4 regions of the Gordonia sp. WA4-43 genome follow, and region 2 is predicted to be linked to each of the others. Evidence: predicted binding sites of a transcription regulator. Region 2 holds the regulator's gene; each other region holds the start of a gene.
The links. Region 2 encodes LexA, which represses DNA repair genes until DNA is damaged. Its sites were predicted from a motif close to CGAACANNTGTTCG; they were not measured.
Positions count from the first base shown of each region.

Region 1: a site for LexA is predicted at 2,525-2,538, ahead of LEL84_RS21265 (HNH endonuclease signature motif containing protein). Genes of this name have one in related genera too.
Region 3: a site for LexA is predicted at 1,819-1,832, ahead of LEL84_RS11015 (HNH endonuclease signature motif containing protein). Genes of this name have one in related genera too.
Region 4: a site for LexA is predicted at 1,733-1,746, ahead of LEL84_RS17010 (DUF222 domain-containing protein). Genes of this name have one in related genera too.

Region 1 is NZ_CP084736.1:4,696,452-4,700,833, forward strand. Features, by position in the region: gene LEL84_RS21260 (cryptochrome/photolyase family protein) at 1-622, shown strand, start outside; gene LEL84_RS21265 (HNH endonuclease signature motif containing protein) at 843-2,510, opposite strand; gene LEL84_RS21270 (ABC transporter permease) at 3,071-4,300, opposite strand; gene LEL84_RS21275 (ABC transporter ATP-binding protein) at 4,297-4,382, opposite strand, start outside.
Region 2 is NZ_CP084736.1:310,812-315,193, forward strand. Features, by position in the region: gene LEL84_RS01450 (DeoR/GlpR family DNA-binding transcription regulator) at 1-270, opposite strand, end outside; gene LEL84_RS01455 (phosphoenolpyruvate--protein phosphotransferase) at 420-2,129, shown strand; gene lexA (transcriptional repressor LexA) at 2,107-2,811, opposite strand; gene LEL84_RS01465 (LysM peptidoglycan-binding domain-containing protein) at 3,037-3,576, shown strand; gene nrdR (transcriptional regulator NrdR) at 3,676-4,176, shown strand; gene hrpA (ATP-dependent RNA helicase HrpA) at 4,150-4,382, opposite strand, start outside.
Region 3 is NZ_CP084736.1:2,456,055-2,460,436, forward strand. Features, by position in the region: gene selB (selenocysteine-specific translation elongation factor) at 1-1,660, shown strand, start outside; gene LEL84_RS11015 (HNH endonuclease signature motif containing protein) at 1,863-3,482, shown strand; gene LEL84_RS11020 (zinc-binding alcohol dehydrogenase family protein) at 3,501-4,382, opposite strand, start outside.
Region 4 is NZ_CP084736.1:3,784,084-3,788,465, reverse strand. Features, by position in the region: gene LEL84_RS17020 (carbohydrate kinase family protein) at 1-563, shown strand, start outside; gene LEL84_RS17015 (SDR family NAD(P)-dependent oxidoreductase) at 613-1,530, shown strand; gene LEL84_RS17010 (DUF222 domain-containing protein) at 1,761-3,461, shown strand; gene tgt (tRNA guanosine(34) transglycosylase Tgt) at 3,475-4,382, opposite strand, start outside.

The DNA of each region.
Region 1 (4,382 bases), 1.1 Mb from region 2:
CGCCGATCTCGGCAAGTCTGGTTCTGCTCCCCGAGGTGCGAAGGAGCGCAGCGACGGAGCCTCGAGGGGGCCGCAAGCGTATCTACGCGAACTCGCCTTCCGCGACTTCTACGCCGACGTGCTGTTCCACTGGCCACATAGCTTGTGGCACAACTGGAATCGACAGTTCGACGGCATCGACCTCGACACCGACAAGAAGGCCTACGAGCGTTTCGACGCGTGGAAGGCAGGGCGTACCGGTTTTCCGCTCGTCGACGCCGGGATGCGTCAGCTCGCGGAGACCGGGTACATGCACAATCGGGTGCGCATGGTGACCGCGTCCTTCCTCGTCAAGGACCTGCACCTGCCGTGGTGGTGGGGAGCGGAATGGTTCCTCGAGCAGCTCATCGACGGTGACATGGCATCGAACAACCACGGCTGGCAGTGGGCCGCCGGCACGGGAACCGATGCGGCGCCGTACTTCCGGGTGTTCAACCCCGAGGCGCAGGCCAAGAAGTTCGATCCCGACGGCGAGTACATCCGACGCTGGGTCGGTGACGTCGACGCCGACGACTATCCCGAGCCGATGGTCGATCACAAGGCCGAGCGTGAGGAAGCGCTCCGGCGTTTCGGCCAGATCTAGCTTCCTGCGACGTCCCCCGCTGGTTGAGCTTGTCGAAACCACATGCCGCACAACAGGCTGCACCAGTCCCGCCTTAGCTCCGCTGTCCCCAGCGTCGAGGGATGCGTCCCATTGCGTCGTCCCACGTCGTCTCGACCAGCCGACCGTGCTGCCGGACGAGCGGGCGGGTCAGTCGGTCCTGAGACGAACTGGCCTTCCATCCGTAGAGATCCTGAGTTCGTCAGAACGGTGGTGGGTCGATGCGGTCGAGTTCTTCGCGGGCTCGTTTGTTTCGGGCGCGTTCTTGTCGCCGGCGGGCGAGTTTGGCGTCCAGTCGGCTGTGCGTGCGCTCCGGGTTGTCGTCGGAGGCGATGACGTGTGGGGTGGGTGGGGCTTGGGCGGCTTGCTCGAACCGGATGCGCCGCAGGTTGGGGAAGGTGTCTTCCAGCGTTTCGGCATCGCCGGGCAGAGTGACCCCTTCGGGGGTCTCGTAGTCGGTGACCAGGCGTCCGTCGTCGTCGCGGTACTGCACATCAACCCAGTCCCCGTGGGTCTTGAAGAGGTGACTGGGGCGGCATTTGGTGTTGAGGTTCTCACTCGACGTCGCCCCACCGCGGGCGGGGTCGGTGTGGTCGTACTCGGTGACATGGTCGAGATCGCAGGCGAATGCCGAACGGGTGCAGCCGGGTTCGGTGCAGTAGCCGTCCCGGACTCGCACGAAGTCGGCGCACGACGTGGTGGGCCGGTACCCGTTGCCGGGATGGGTCGCCGGGTAGACCACTGCGACCGATGCGGCGGTGGCATCGGTCGAGTCGCCGAAGTGCGTTGCGGTGGAATGATTCTCGCTGTCGGCTCGGGTGTCGTCGGCTGGTGCCGGGCGTTGCGCGCTCCGCCGCTGGTCATCGTCGTTGGTGCTGGGGGCGACGTAGGTGGGTTGGGTGCGGGCGGGGGTGACCGGGGTCAGGGTGGCGTCCGGGCGGGCGGCGAGGTCACGGACGTGTTCGTCGCTGATGATGCCGTGTTCGTCGAGGAACCCGACCCCGGGTGCCCCGGCCAGGGTGGCGGCATCGGTGACCACGTGGATCACGATCTCGGCGCGGACCGCGTCGAGGACGCTCTGTGGGTCCGGGATGTCGGCAGTGCACGGCTGTTCATCGTCGCACTGGCAGTCGAAGCTGGTGCGGGTCAACAGCGCGAACATCGCATCGGATCGTCGTATCCCCTGGGTGCGGGCGTCTCGCTTGCAGACCGTGTCGGCGAGGATGGCGACGGCTTTGGCCGAGATCCGCACGTTCTCCGCCGACATCACGGCGGTGAGTTCGGCGGTGCCGTCGGGCAGTTCGTGGGTCCACACCCCACGTTGATCCATCGCGTCTTTGCGGCGTTGGCGTACCGCGTCGGGGTCGTGGCGGAACACGAGGCGGTCGACCATGTCGCGCAGGCGCGCCCGATCCCACACACCTGTTCGGCGGCGCACAGTGTCGGCGATCTCGGCATCAAGTACTGGGGTGATCGGGTCATCGGTAGGGATCAGTTCGGTGCGGGAGATGACCAACCGGATCTGCCACTGCGCCAGGACCCCGTCACGCAGGGTGTCGGCAACCTCGGGGAGCCGATCCCGCAGCGCGATCGCCTCATCGATCAGGGTTTCGGCATGCCGGCGCGACACCCCGGCCTGGCGGGCGATGCGGGCCGCGCAATCGGCATGGCCGTCCATCACGAACCCGGACGCGCTGGTGGTGATCAGGCGGTCGGTCATCGCCGCGATCGTCTGATAGCGGTGCCAGGCGAGGTAGGACTCGCCGCGACGGGTGGCGTCGAGGCCGGCCATCAACATGACCATGTCGGACTCGGCGGCGTAGGCAGGATCGACCCCGGCGATGTACTCGCCCGGTAGATCGGTCCACACCCGCACAACGCCCCCCGACGCCTGTTCGACCCACCCCTTTCCGGGGTGTGTTCTGTTACCAACCAATCTAAACCCGACCACCGACAAAAACCGGAGGGTCGACTCGCTGGGCGGTCTGGTAGTCAGAAGTATTGGTGTGCAGACCGATTCGTGGGATTTGGCCTGGAGTGGGCTCGGTTCGTCTGGTCGCCAGGTGGTTTCGACACGGCGACTCGCCTAGCGGCTCGTTGCCGGCTCAACCAGCGGAGCGGGGTGCCGGCTCAACCAGCGGAGGGGGGGTATCGGCTCGACCAGCGGAGGGAAGGGGTGGTCGCCAGGTGGTTTCGACACGGCGACTCGCCTAGCGGCTCGTTGCCGGCTCAACCAGCGGGGGTGGGCGACTCGCCTAGCGGCTCGTTGCCGGCTCAACCAGCGGAGGGCGCGGCGAAGGGTCCTGCCACGCATCGCAACAGGACCCTTCGTGACGCTCGCAAGCTCGCTCCTCAGGGATCGGAGGGTGACGCTCACAAGCTCGCTCCTCAGGGGCCGGAGGGTGACGCTCGCAAGCTCGCTCCTCAGGCTCAGCGGGCGAGCTTGAGTACCTCGCCCCAGCCGATCCGCGAGCCGGTGCGCAGGATGGACCGCTGGTAGATCCGCGCGGCGATCCAGGTGGCCGCAGCACAGGCGGCGCCCATCAGGCCGAAGGTGACGATGATCTGGACGGCATCGGTGTCACCGGTCGCGATGCGCATCGGCATGAGTGCCGCGCTGAACGGCGGTATCCAGCTGAGCACCTCGATCAACGTCGAATCCATTGCCTGCACACCGAAGATGCCGGAGTACAGCACCGCGACCGCGAGGAATGTCAGCGGCGCGGACGACGAGTTCAGCTCCTCCTGCCGGGAGACGATGGCCCCGGTTGCCGCGTAGAGCGAGGAGAAGAACAGGAAGCCGAGGAGGAACCAGGCGATCACCGCCGCGAACATCCCGATGGCGGCGCCCGGAAGGGTGAGGATTCCGGTCGCGGTGCCCGCGATCAGCGCGGTGGCACCGAGCAGCACCACCTGCCCGAGGGCGACCACACCGATGCCGATGATCTTGCCCCACAGCAGATGCAGCGGCTTGATGGTCGCCAGGAGCAGTTCCACGACGCGCGACGTCTTCTCCTCGACGACGCCGACGGCGACCATCGTGCCGCCCATCATGATCGCGGTGACGAGCAGCACCACCCCGACCATCGCGATGAGCAGGCGCTGTCCCTCGTCGGGGTTGTCCGGTTCGGTCTGCGAGACCGAGATGTCCACGGTCGGCAGGGTGGCGGAATCGACACCGCGTTCGGCCAGTGCCGCAGAGAGATTCGCCTGCGACACCGCGGTGCGGATCGGGCCCTCCACAGCCGGTTCGAGGCTGTCCTTGGTGATGATCACATACGATCCCGGCGTCTCTCCGGGCACCAGCGCGGCCTTCACGTCGCCGCTGTTGACCCGATCGCGTGCCTGTTCGACGGTGTCGGCCGGCTCGGTGGCGATCGTCGTGCCGGAGGCCTCACCGATGGAGACGATGGATTCGGTGACGGCGGCCGGCTGACCCACGACGGCGACCTTCTCGACGTCGTCGCCGCCGGAGAACAGGTTGATGATGATGGACCCGGCGACGATCACGATCATCAGCAGCGCGGTACTGACGACGAAGGACTTGGTCTTGGCGCGCGTGGTGATCTCGCGGCCGGCGACGAGTCGGATCGCCTGTGCGGCAGATGCTCTCGGATCGGAACCGGTGGTTGCCACCGGGGTGTCGGGTAGCGTGGTCATGCGGAAACCACCTCTCGGAACAGGTCGGTCAGGGACGGGGTCGAGGTCGCGAACCGGTGCACCGGCCCGTTCCGGAGGGCGG
Region 2 (4,382 bases):
CCGGATGGCCGCGCGGCCGATCGCGGTCTTCTGCTCGATCTGGCTCGACTCTCGTTCGTCGATCCCGAGCTCGCCGAGGGTGCGCATGATCTCGGCGCGTACGGCGCCGCCGTGGACCCGCTGGAGATGTCCGGCGCGTTCCAGTACCGCGAGATCGCGTCGGACGGTCTCGCTGGTGACGTCGAATTTCTCGGCGAGCGCGGCCACGGATGCCCGCCCCGCGAGGCGCACCTCGTCGACGATCGCCTGTTGTCTCTCCTCGGCGTACACACGGCTCCGATCTCCGGTTTCGACCACCCCGCTTGTTGAGGCGTGTGGGATTGGATGTTGTAGTTACTGTGTTTACGCCTGTTTGTGTTGACAAGTCAAGCACTTTTTGTAACGGTGGTCACATCGGTAGTCGAATGAGAGGCAAGACGATGGCGCAGATCCTGACGGGAACCCCGGTGGTCGGCGGGTTGGCCCACGGTCCCGCGCTGTGGCCGGGCGAGCGACCCGATCACTCGCCGGAGAAGCTCGGCGTCGGTGTGGAGATCGCCGAGGAACGGCGCGCCGACGAGGTCACGCGCTTCGCCACCGCGGCCGGCGCCGTCGCCGCGCGGCTGCGCACGCGCGCGTCGCAGAACACCGGGGTGACGGCCGAGGTGCTCGCCGCGACGGCGGGCCTGGCCGAGGACCGCGGCTGGATCGGTGCCGCGACCGCGCTCATCGGCAAGGGCGCCCCCGCCGAGGCCGCTGCCGTCGCGGCCACCGAACAGTTCGCGGCGGTGTTCACCAAGCTCGGCGGACTGATGGCCGAGCGGGTCACCGATCTCAACGACGTGCGCGACCGGGTCCTCGCCGAACTGCTCGGCCTACCCGAACCTGGTGTGCCCACTCCGGAGGTGCCGTCGGTCCTGCTCGCCGACGACCTCGCGCCCGCCGACACCGCGGGCCTCGACCCCACGAGCACCATCGCCCTCGTCACCCGCCTCGGCGGACCGACCAGCCACACCGCGATCATCGCGCGCCAGCTGGGGATCCCGTGCGTGGTGGCGGTGGCCGACCTGGACGAGATCGAGCCCGGCACAACCATTCTCGTCGACGGCAGCACCGGGCGAATCGAGGTGGAGCCCGATGCGGAGGCGGCCCGGGCTCGCGTCGACGAGGATCGGCGGCATGCCGCACTCGTCGCCGGCTGGACCGGTCCGGGGCAGACCGCCGACGGGGTGGCCGTGGCGGTGCTCGCCAACGTCGCCGACGGATCGTCGGCACGCGCCGCGGCCGGGTACCCCGTCGAGGGCGTCGGGCTCTTCCGCACCGAACTCGCGTTCCTCGAGCGTGCCGACGAACCGTCGGTGGACGAGCAGGCCGCGATCTACCGGGAGGTGCTCGATGCGTTCGACGGGCAGAAGGTGGTCATCCGCACCCTCGACGCCGGGTCCGACAAACCGCTCCGGTTCGTGACCCATCCCGACGAATCGAACCCAGCGCTCGGCGTGCGGGGCGATCGGATCGCGCTGGCGCACCCCGAGATCCGCGCGCATCAGCTCGACGCGATCGCGCAGGCCGCGTCGGGGTCGGCCGTCGCGCCGTGGGTCATGGCGCCGATGATCGCCTCGCCGGCGGAGGCGCGCACCTTCGCCGCCGAGGTCCGCGGCCGTGGTCTGGTCGCCGGGGTGATGATCGAGGTGCCCGCGGCGGCGATCCTGGCCGAAGCCGTCCTCGCCGAGGTGGACTTCGTATCCATCGGCACCAACGATCTGACCCAGTACACGATGGCGGCCGACCGGATGTCGGCCGATCTCGCCGGACTGACCGACCCGTGGCAACCGGCCGTGTTGAGCCTCATCGCGGGTGTCGCGGCAGCGGGTGCACGTCAGGGAAAGCCGGTCGGGGTGTGCGGCGAGGCCGCCGCCGATCCGAACCTCGCCTGCGTGCTCGTCGGTCTCGGGGTCACCTCGCTGTCCAGCGCGCCGGCTGCTGCCGCGGCCGTGGGGGCCCGGCTCGGCGAGGTGTCCGCACCGGACTGCCGGGCCGCCGCCGAGGCTGCCCTGGCCACCTCGGATCCCGCCGCGGCGCGCGAGGCTGCCGCGGCGGTGCTCGACGGTTCGGTCGGTGGAGAGGTCAGACTCGCCGCATCACGGTGACGACCTTGCCGAGGATGACGGCATCGTTGCCCGGGATCGGATCGAACAGTTCGTTGTGCGGCATGAGCCAGACGTTGGGGCCCTGACGCTTGAAGGTCTTCACGGTGGCCTCGCCGTCGATCATGGCCGCGACGATGTCGCCGTTGTCGGCGACGTTCTGCTGCCGGACCACGACCCAGTCGCCGTCGCAGATCGCGGCGTCGATCATCGACTCGCCGACGACGCGCAACAGGAAGAGAGATCCCTCGCCGACCAGCTCACGGGGCAGCGGGAAGACGTCCTCGACGGCCTCCTCGGCCAGGATCGGACCGCCGGCCGCGATTCGGCCGAGAACCGGCACGAAGGTCGGCTCGGGCAGCTGACCGGCCGACGGGGTGTCCGGCGACGGGGTGTCACTCGGGGCGATGTTGACCGCACGGGGACGGTTCGCGTCGCGCTTGAGCAGCCCCTTGCGTTCCAGCGTCCGCAACTGATGGGCCACCGACGACGTCGAGGCCAGGCCGACCTCGTCGCCGATCTCCCGGATGGTCGGCGGATAACCGCGCTCGCGCACCGAGCGGCGGATCACCTCCAGGACCCCGGCCTGTCGCGGGGTGAGTGAGGCCTCGGCGGCGGCGGCGTCGAACGGGGCCTCGTCGTCGGCGCCCCGCGCTCGGCCGCGCCTATCGCCGGTGTCACTCATGTTCGGTTCCTCTCGTCTTCGGAACGTGCTGGTAGATGGCTTGCACCGGGTCCGAGCCTAGCCGAGTGCGACCGGCACCTCAAACATTTGTTCGATGTGTCGCGAGACTTTGTCGGGACGTCGTGCTACAAATTCGAACATCAGTGCATCGAACATCTGATCGATGTTCGAACACCGACCGTCACACCCCGCACGATCCCAGACACCCGAACACCGGAGGGCACCATGCGCACCGCCACTCTCGTCGCTCCCGTCCGCACCGACCGTCCCGACGCTGTCCGGCCCCCCACCGACCGCGCCGATGGGGTCCGGACGCGCGCCCCGCTGTCCGACGGCGGCCGCCCGGTAGACAACCGGCCGGCCGGCACCCGACCGCGGGGTGCGTCGCCGGTGACCCCGCGGGTCGGCGGCACCCACTGTGGCTCTCCGGTCGGGGTGCGCGGGCGTGGCCCGGTCGGACCCGACGCGGCGGTGTTCCGTCGCCGCCGCCGCACCGCGGTCGCGCTCCTCGCCGGCGTCGGGCTGGCGTTCGTCGTGTGGGTGTTCGGTGTCGTGGGCCAGAACTACTCGGACTCGCTGACCCCGTCCGCCGTGAGTGCCGAGGTCGTCCACGTGCGCTCGGGGGACTCGCTCAGCTCGATCGCCGGCCGGGTGGCACCCGAGATGCCGCGCGAGGTCGTGATCGACGAGATCGTCGCGATGAACGATCTGGGGTCGAGCGCGCTGCAGGTGGGCCAGCCCCTGCTCACCCCCCGGTACCGCTGAGGCTGGGCGGTATCCTCGATGTCACAGGGGCCGGCCGACAAGCGGCGGGGCGCACGCTTCGGGTGCGTTCCAGCGTCCCGCGACCTGCGTGAGGACACGATGCGCTGCCCCTTCTGCAAGAACGACGACACCAAGGTCATCGACTCGCGTGTCGCAGATGAAGGGCAGGCCATCCGCCGCCGTCGCTCCTGTGTGGAGTGCGGTCGCCGGTTCTCGACCGTGGAGAGCGCCGTGCTCGCGGTGGTCAAACGCAACGGCGTGACCGAACCATTCAGCCGGGAGAAGGTCATGCGCGGCGTGCGGCGAGCCTGTCAGGGCCGCCACGTCGCCGAGGACGCGCTCGCGCAACTCGCCCAGCAGGTCGAGGACACGGTGCGCGCCAGTGGATCGGCCGAGATCCCCAGCAACGAGGTCGGACTCGCCATCCTGGGCCCGCTCCGCGATCTCGACGAGGTGGCGTATCTGCGCTTCGCCTCGGTGTACCGGTCGTTCGACTCGGTGGAGGACTTCCAGCGTGAGATCGACGACCTGAAGGCGGCATCGGGTTCCGGGAGCGCGCTCGCCGAACCCGTGTCAGCCGAGCCGGTCCAGAGCTCGTAGGACCCGTTTCTCCGACACCGGGAACGCGGTACCGAGACGCTGGGCGAACAGCCCCACGCGCAACTCCTCGACGAGCCACTGCGCTTCGTCGTCGACCACCGCCCGCCGGTGCTCGGGTACCTGTTCGAGGCGCTGGGCCCACCGTTCGACGACGCGATCGACGGCGGCCACCCCGGCCTGGTCGCGTGCTGCGGACGCGGGTAGTG
Region 3 (4,382 bases), 2.1 Mb from region 2:
CTGGACCACACTGCCTTCCGGTGCCGACGTGGCCTTCGTCGACGTCCCCGGCCACGAGCGGTTCATCCCGAACATGCTGGCCGGCCTGGGCCCGGCGCCCGTCGTCCTGTTCGTCGTCGCCGCGGACGAGGGATGGAGCGCCCAGTCCGACGACCACCGTGATGCCGTCGCCGCCCTCGGCATCGAGTACGGGCTGCTGGTCATCACCCGAGCCGACCGGGCCTCGCCCGACCGCGTTCGTGAAGTGATCGATCTGTCGCGTGATCGCCTCAGCCGCACCGGCCTTTCCGATGCGCCGGCGGTCGTGGTGTCGGCGCCCGATCGCGTCGGAATCGACGAACTGCGCACCCGGCTCGACGCCGTCTTGGCCGGGATGTCATCGCCGTCGACCTCGGGGCGTGTCCGGTTCTGGATCGACCGGGTCTTCACCCGCACCGGCGCCGGCACGGTCGTCACCGGCACCCTGGCCGCCGGGACGATCGCGGTCGGCGACACCCTGGACCTGCTCACGGTTGACGGCCGCCGACGACTCGATGTCCGTGGATTGCAGAGCGAGGGTGCAACTCTCACCACCGCGGCCCCGGTCAGCCGAGTCGCGATCAATCTGCGCGGCGTCGGCGTCGACGACGTCTCGCGTGGCGACGCACTCGTGACGCCCGGAGCCTGGCACACCTCTGCTGTCGCTGATGTCCGGCGCGTGAGCGGAATGTCCTTCGAGGAGGCACCGGAACACCTCGTCGCGCACATCGGCACAGCGGCGCTACCGGTCCGGTTGCGCCCCTTCGACGGCGACCACGCGCGTGTGACCCTCGCGCGCGCCGTGCCGATGTCGCGGGGCGATCGGCTGGTCCTGCGCGATCCCGGCCAACGTATCGTCGGCGGCGGCGTCGTGCTGCACCCCGATCCCCCGGCGCTGACCCGACGGGGCGACGCGACGCGACGCGCGGCCTTGCTGGCGGCCATGTCCGACGACGCCGGGGCCGCCGAAGAAGTGCATCGGCGTGGCGCGATGCGCGTCACCGATCTGACGCGACTCGGCCTGGTCGACGACGCCGAGCCCACACCCCACGGCGTACGAGTGATCGGCGAGTGGTGGGTCGCCGAAACCTCCCTCACCGCCTGGGCCGAGCGACTCCGCGCCGCCGTTGTCGATCTACACGACCGAGATCCGTTGTCGGCGGGGCTGTCCGCGTCCGGCGCACCTGCCCTGCTCGGGCTCCCGGACACGACGCTGCTGGCGACCGTCATCTCGGAAGCCGAGCTGTCGTCGTCCGACGGGCACCTGGCGGTCCCGGGTCACAAGCCCTCCCTGGGTGATGCCGACGACGCGGTCAGCGCACTGGAGCGCCGGCTCGCCGACCACCCGTTCCGTGCACCCGAGGCCGATGACCTCACCGCACTCGGCCTGGGCGCCCGAGAACTCGCCGCCGCCGAGCGCACGGGCCGGATTCTCCGATTGCGCGACGGTGTCGTGTTGTTGCCGACTGCCCCCGCCCTGGCGATGCGCACCCTCGCCTCGCTCGATCAGCCGTTCACCACCAGCACCGCCCGCCAGGCGCTCGGAACCTCTCGGCGCGTGGTCATTCCGCTACTGGAGTACCTCGACGCCCGCGGTTGGACCCGCCGTCTTGACGCCGGGCACCGGGAGGTCGTGCGCTGAGCAACGGGCGGTGGTCCTGTAGGACAGGTCGCCGCGTGCATCGCGGGAAGAGCTTCCGTCCGAGGCCCCTACCACACGACACCGACAAGTCGACATCAACGGATATCGTTGCACAACAGTATTTTTGGACTTGCCGCACGTCTGGATTGGTGTACACTCGAACCTACATTCGCAGCAACGGTTCTCGGGGGAGGTGACCGTCATGTTCGATTCCCAGCAGGTCGGCGACACCGACGCGCCTTCGCCTCGTGTGGTCGAGTTGGTGGCCGATCTGCATCGCACCCTGGACAAGTTGCAGTCGGTGGATCTGTCGCCGTGTACCGACACTGAACTCGCTGAAGTGGCCGAGGAGACCGAACGCGCCATCGCGCGTCTGACCGTCGCCGGTGACCGGCAGATCGATCAGGTCGAGGCCCGCGACCTGCCCCGCAAGGCCGGCTGCCGCACCCTCATGCAGTTCATGACGCACCGGCTACGAGTCTCGAACCCGATGCGCCGCCGTAAGCAGATGGACGCCACCGCCCACCGGACCAGCCTCGGCGGCGAGGTCCTCCCACCCGAATACCCCTACCTCGCCGAAGCTTTCGCACAAGGCGCGGTCGGCACCGCGCACGTGCAGGCCACAGTGGACGTCCTCGACCGCATCCCGGCCGCCGTCGACCACGACATCAAGGTCGCCGCCGAGCGACAGATGGCCGAGATCGCCACCGACCACACCCCCGCCGACATCACCCAGCTCGGTGCCCGCCTGCTCGCCCACCTCGACCCCGACGGCACCCTGACCGACGACACCGACCAGAAACGACGCCGCGGCCTGTGGATCGGCCGACAACGCGCCGACGGCACCGCCAAAATCTCCGGCACCCTGACCCCCGCACTCGCCGCCCGACTCACCATGATGTTCGCCGTGTGGGGCAAACCCGGACTCAACAACCCCGACGACCCCGCCTCACCCCAAGGCCCGGCCGGCACCGCCGACCCCGACGCCCTGACCGCCGCCGCCGACCGCGACGGACGCACTCTCGCCCAAACGAATCACGACGCCCTCGACGCCGCCCTGGCCGCCGGTTTCGCCGACGGCACACTCGGCACCTCGCACCGCGGGCTACCCGTGCAACTGATCATCAAGGCCGACCTCTCCGACCTCATCCGCGAAGCCGGACTCGCGACCACCGCCACCGGCACCCTGCTGCCCATCCGGGACCTGATCGCGATGGCCGGTGACGTCCAGCCGTGGTTGGCGATCTTCAAAGACGCCACCACCGTCCCGCTGCACTTCGGGCGCGGCAGACGTCTGGCCACCCCCGAACAGCGCCTCGTCTCCTTCGCCCGCCCCGACGGGGAAGTGTGCTCGGCTCCCGGGTGCGATCAGCCCGCCACCCAGGTCGAGCTTCATCACGCCGAACGAGACTGGGCCAAGGGCGGACTCACCGACATCGATGACCTCGCACCGGCCTGTCCCCGCCACAACCGCATGGTCGGCGACCAACCCGGCCAGTACACCACCCGGATCGTCCGGTCCGGGCCAGACGAAGGCCGCTGCGCCTGGCGACTCAACGTCGAACCCGGCGCACCGCCCAACCCCGAATACATCAACCGCCGACCCGACATACCCAAGCGGTTGCAGGCCCACCTGGCACAGGTGCGGCGAGAGATCCACGGACGCACCACGTCCGGCGATGAGCCACGCCCACATGACGCGCGGAGATCGTGGTTGAAAACCAGCCACGTCATCGACTACCGGCCACCACGACCCGGACCACGCACACCACGGCCCTCACTCGTCGAAGCACACCTCATGGAGTTACTCGCCACCCTGTGAGGGAGCTCGTACCCGCGGTCAGCGTGTGAGGACCACCTTGCCGATCGCCCCTCCGGATTCGGAAACCTGGTGCGCTGTACGAAGATTCTCGATTGTGAAACCAGCCAGTTCGCGATTGACAGTGCTGCGAATCTTGCCGGCGTCGACGAGTTCGGCGACCCGACCGAGAATGTGGTGTTGCGAGTCGTCTTCCGGTGCGAACAACGGCTTCGAGAACATCAGCTCCCAGTGCCAACTCTGGCTCTTGTCTTTCAGCGGGAGGGTATCGAGACCTTCTGGCTCATCGATGGCGACGACCTGACCATGCACGCCCATGATCTCGGCGTAGGACTCGACATTCCCGTCTGAGTGGGGCGAGAAGATGTAGTCCACACCGCGCGGAGCGTATGCCCGCACGTCCTCGCGCAGGCGTCTCGGGTCGACGACGTGGTGGGCACCGAGTCCTCGCGTCCATTCCTGCGACTCAGGCCGTGAGGCGGTTGCGATCACGGTGAGATCAGTCAGGGTGCGGGCCAACTGTATGACCATCGAGCCGACGCCTCCTGCACCCGCCACCACGAGGATCGTTCCCGAGTCCGCGGAATTCACCCGCAGCTTCTCGAACAACGACTCCCAGGCAGTGATCGTGGTCAACGGCAGTGCGGCAGCCGCGCCGAAGTCCAGGGACGACGGTTTGCGTCCGACGATCCGCTCATCGACCAAATGGAACTCGGCGTTCGTTCCCGGCCGACCGATCGAACCGGCGTAGTAGACCTCGTCTCCGACCGCAAACCGCGACACCTCGTCGCCGGTCCCGACGACAATTCCCGCCGCGTCGAATCCCAGAACCCGCGGCGGATCGGAGTCACGCAGTCCTGCACGTACTTTGGTGTCCACCGGGTTGACCGAGACCGCGCGGAC
Region 4 (4,382 bases), 2.0 Mb from region 2:
TGGGTGCAGACGCGCTGGCCGGGCTCGACCACCTGCACCTCGGCGGCCCGGAGTTCCTCGGCGGCGCGGTCGCCGCAGAGCTCCTCGGCCGGGCGCGCGACCGCGGGATCACGACGTCGGCCGATCTCCTGTCGGGTGGCGACCCCGGCCTTCTCGAGTGGATCGCCGACGCACTTCCCCACCTCGACTACCTGCTGCCCAACGACGACCAGATCCGGGGACTGACCGGAACCGACGACCTCACCGACGGCGCACGGGCCCTCCTGGACCGCGGCGTCGGTTGCGTCGCGCTCACCCGCGGCGCCGACGGCGCACTGGTCGTGACCGGCGACGATGTGGTCACGGTGCCGGCGTTCGAGGTGGACGTCGTGGACACCACCGGCTGCGGCGACTCGTTCTCCGCCGGGTTCTTGACCGGCCGGCTGCGCGGGCTCGGTCTCGCCGACTCCGCCGAACTCGGTTGCGCGGTGGCCGCGCACGTCGCCCAGGGCATCGGGACCGCGGCGAACTCGTACGATCTCGCCGCGATCGAGTCCTTCCGGCAGTCCCGCGCCGCGGGCTGAGCGCGCCTCCTCTCGGTTTGGTGAACCCCGCCTCGGGTAGGCGATCACCATGACAGACAACAAGGAAATCAACGGCTCCACCGTCGTCATCGCCGGCGCGTCGAGCGGATTCGGACGCGGCGCCGCGGTGCGACTCGGAGAACTCGGCGCGAACGTCGTCGTCGCGGCGCGTCGAACCGCGGTCCTCGACGAGGTCGTCGCGGAGATCACCGGCAAGGGCGGGTCGGCGCTGGCGGTGCCCACCGATGTCAGCGATCCGCGTGCCGTCGCCCATCTCGCGTCCGCCGCGCTCGAACGGTTCGGGTCGATCGACGTGTGGGTGAACAACGTCGGCGTCGGCGCGGTCGGATACTTCTGGGACATCCCGATCGAGGACCACGCTCGCCTCGTCGACGTGAACCTGAAGGGCCTGATCTACGGCGCACATGCGGCGCTGCGCGTCTTCCGGTCGCAGGGTCGCGGCACACTCATCAACGTGGGCTCGGTCGACAGCGAGGTACCCATCGCACTCCAGAACACCTACGCCGCAACGAAAGCGGCGGTTCGGAGCCTCGGGCACTCGATCAGCGAAGAGCTGCGCATGGCCGGCGACGACGCCATCAAGGTCGGCACCATCATGCCGTGGGCCGTGGACACCCCATGGTGGGTCCACGCCGCCAACTACACCGGACACGAACCGCGGATGTCCGCGATGGACGATCCGCAGATCGTGGTCGACGCGATCGTGGCAGCCTGCACCGACCCGAAGCTGGACCAACCGGTCGGCTACAAGGCCAAGGCCGCCAACGCTTCTCACCATCTCATGCCCGGGATCACCGAGCGGTTCTCGGCGGCGACGGCGAAGTCCGAGACCGAGAAGGGGACACCGGTCGAGCCGCACGCGGGTGCGATCCACGACCCCAACCCGGACAGCACCGGGGTCGCCGGCGGCATCCGCGAACGGATGGTTGCCGAGGACTCCCGCTGACACCCGTCCGCCGTCGCTCGTTGTGGTGCGCCGCCCTCTGCTGGTCGAGCACCGCCGCGGTGTCCCGCTGGTCGAGCAGCTCGACCGAGCGAAGCGAGGACGCAACGCCCGTCGAGGCCACCGAGGCGACGCGTCACTCTTGTCGGTGCGGCGTGATTCGATTGCCAGACCACCCCGAGAAATCCAGAGATCACCCTTGACTCGAACATATATTCGAGTATCGTGGAGGTATGTCATCGGGGGCGGGGGCCAGATCCACTACATCGGTGGACCCATTACAGGAGTCGGTCGAGCCGCGCTTTCGTCCCGACCATGAACTCTCCGCATCCGAACTCGTCGAGGTCCTCAACCACTGCGCGGGCTTGGCGGCAGCGTCCGCGCATCGAATGATGGTCGTTGCCAGCCTCATTCACGATGAACGCGAGATGGACTACGCCCAGCGGCGCGCCGAGACGCACAGCGGCGAACTTGATTCGATTGAGGCCTTCGATGCCCTGTCCGCGCGAGTGGCCGCGGGTGAGAACCCCTACGAGCAGTTCGGACCGAACGGTCTCGAACAGGCCATCGCCGAAGTCGGCGCCACCCTCACCGTGACACCGGCCGAGGCGAAAGACCTCATCGAAGCCGGCGACGCACTGCGCTACCGACTCTCCTTCACCGGACACGCACTCGCGTGCGGTCGAATCGACAAGCGCCGCTTCCTCATCGCCCTCAAACGCACCGACCTCATCACCGACGACGAAGAGATGCAGACCGTCGACGCCCATCTCGCCGAAGCGATCTTCGCCCGCCCACCGATGTCGACGGCCCGGTTCACCGCCATGGTCGATTCCATCGTCACCAAGTGGGCACCCGACGCGATCCGCCGACGTAAGGAACGCGTCAAGGGTGATCGCAAGGTGACGGTGAGCCCCGATCGCTTCACACCCGGGCAGTCCCGGATCTCCGGCACGCTGCCCAATGCTGATGCCGCCGAGTTCGACGCCCGCCTGACGGCGATGGCCACCGCGGTCCACGCCGGTGACCCTCGAAAGTTGGCCAACCGCCGAGTCGACGCTCTGAAAGCGCTCGCCCGGGGTGAAGCCGCCATCACCTGCCTCTGCGACGACTGTGTCATCACCGCAACCGAACCCGACACAGCACCAGACCTCGATGCAGCGACAGTGGATACCGCCGAGCCGCCTACATCAGCTGCTGAGATGGTGGATGCGGACAACGACGTCGACCCGTCAGCCGACGTCGTTGTCGATGACCCGGCCGCGCCGGCCGCCTCGGCGTCGGACTCACCCGCGCCGCGCGCGACTTTCCACGTCGTGGTGAACCTGTCGACCCTGATCGGCCTCGACGACGACCCCGCCTTCCTCGACCGCCACGGCATCATCGACGCCGACACCGCCCGAACACTCCTCGCCGAAGCCCGCCGCACCTACATCCATCCCGCACCCGACGCACCCGACGGTTCACCGCCTCCCGACGCGGACAGTTCGACAACGCGATACACCCCCTCGAAGAAGCTGCAGGCGCTGGTGCGCGCCGGCGAACTGTGCTGCACCTTCCCCGGCTGCAACGCCCCGGTCTGGCAGATCGATCTCGACCACACCGAACCCTTCGACCACGCCGACCCGCGTCGCGGTGGCCCGACCGATGCGCGCAACCTCAAACCGCTGTGCCGGTTCCATCACCGCATCAAGACCTTCACCAGCTGGCAGGACCACCAAGACGAACTCCAGACCGCCTGGTTCACCACACCCACCGGGCACATGTTCGTCGGCAACGCCTTCAGCGGACGCGACCTGTTCAACAAGCTCTTCCCCAGACGGTCACCCGATCACCCCGCCCGAGACAGACTCAACACCCAGCGCGACAACGACTTCCGACGCCACCAACGCGCCGAGAAGCGCTGGAACGACGCCAACCCGCCACCGTTCTGAGCAATGGTCACGCCTACCGGGGACCTCCGTAGTAACGCCGGAGGAACTCGTCGCGGTACTCGGTGTATGTGCCGTTCTCGATGGCCTGGCGGGCCCGGTCGACGAGCGTGACGATGAAGGACACGTTGTGCAGCGTCGCCAGCGTGGGGCCGAGGCCTTCCTTCGCCTTGAACAGATGATGCAGGTAGGCCCGGCTGTACTGCGACGTGTAGTTCTCGACCTCAGGGTCGAGCGGCCGGAAGTCACTGCGATACTTGGCATTCGTGACGTTGTACCGGCCGTCGAGTGAGTAGATCGCACCGTTGCGGGCGACCCGGGTCGGCGACACGCAGTCGAAGGTGTCGACGCCGTTCTCGATGGCGGTGAAGATGTCGTCGGGTTCACTGATCCCCAAGAGGTGCTTCGGGGAGCCCTCCGGGAGTTCGTCGTTGACCCAACCGACGATGGTGCCGAGGTTGTCCTTCTCGAGTGCTCCGCCGATGCCGTACCCGCCGAAGCCCTTTCCGCCGGCAGCGCGGTCCGCCTCGCTCAACGCGACGAGGTCGCGAGCGGCCTTGCGCCGCAGATCCTCGTACTGGGCGCCCTGGATGACCCCCCAGAGCGACTGTTGTGGCCGGTGTGCGCGCTCGACGCTCAACCGATTGTGTTCGGCGAGACAGCGAATCGCCCACAACCGGGTGCGCTCGAGCGAGTTCACCTGGTACTCGCGAGTGTTCATCAGGGTGGTCAGCTCGTCGAAGGCGAAGATGATGTCGGCGCCCAGCTGGTGCTGGATCTGCATCGACACCTCCGGCGTGAAGCGATGCGCCGAACCGTCGAGGTGCGACTTGAAGGTCACCCCGTCGTCGTCGACCCGCGAGAGCCGTTCTTTGCCGTTGGCGGTGAGGTCGTCGTCGGGGGTGCCGGTGGCCTCCATCGAGA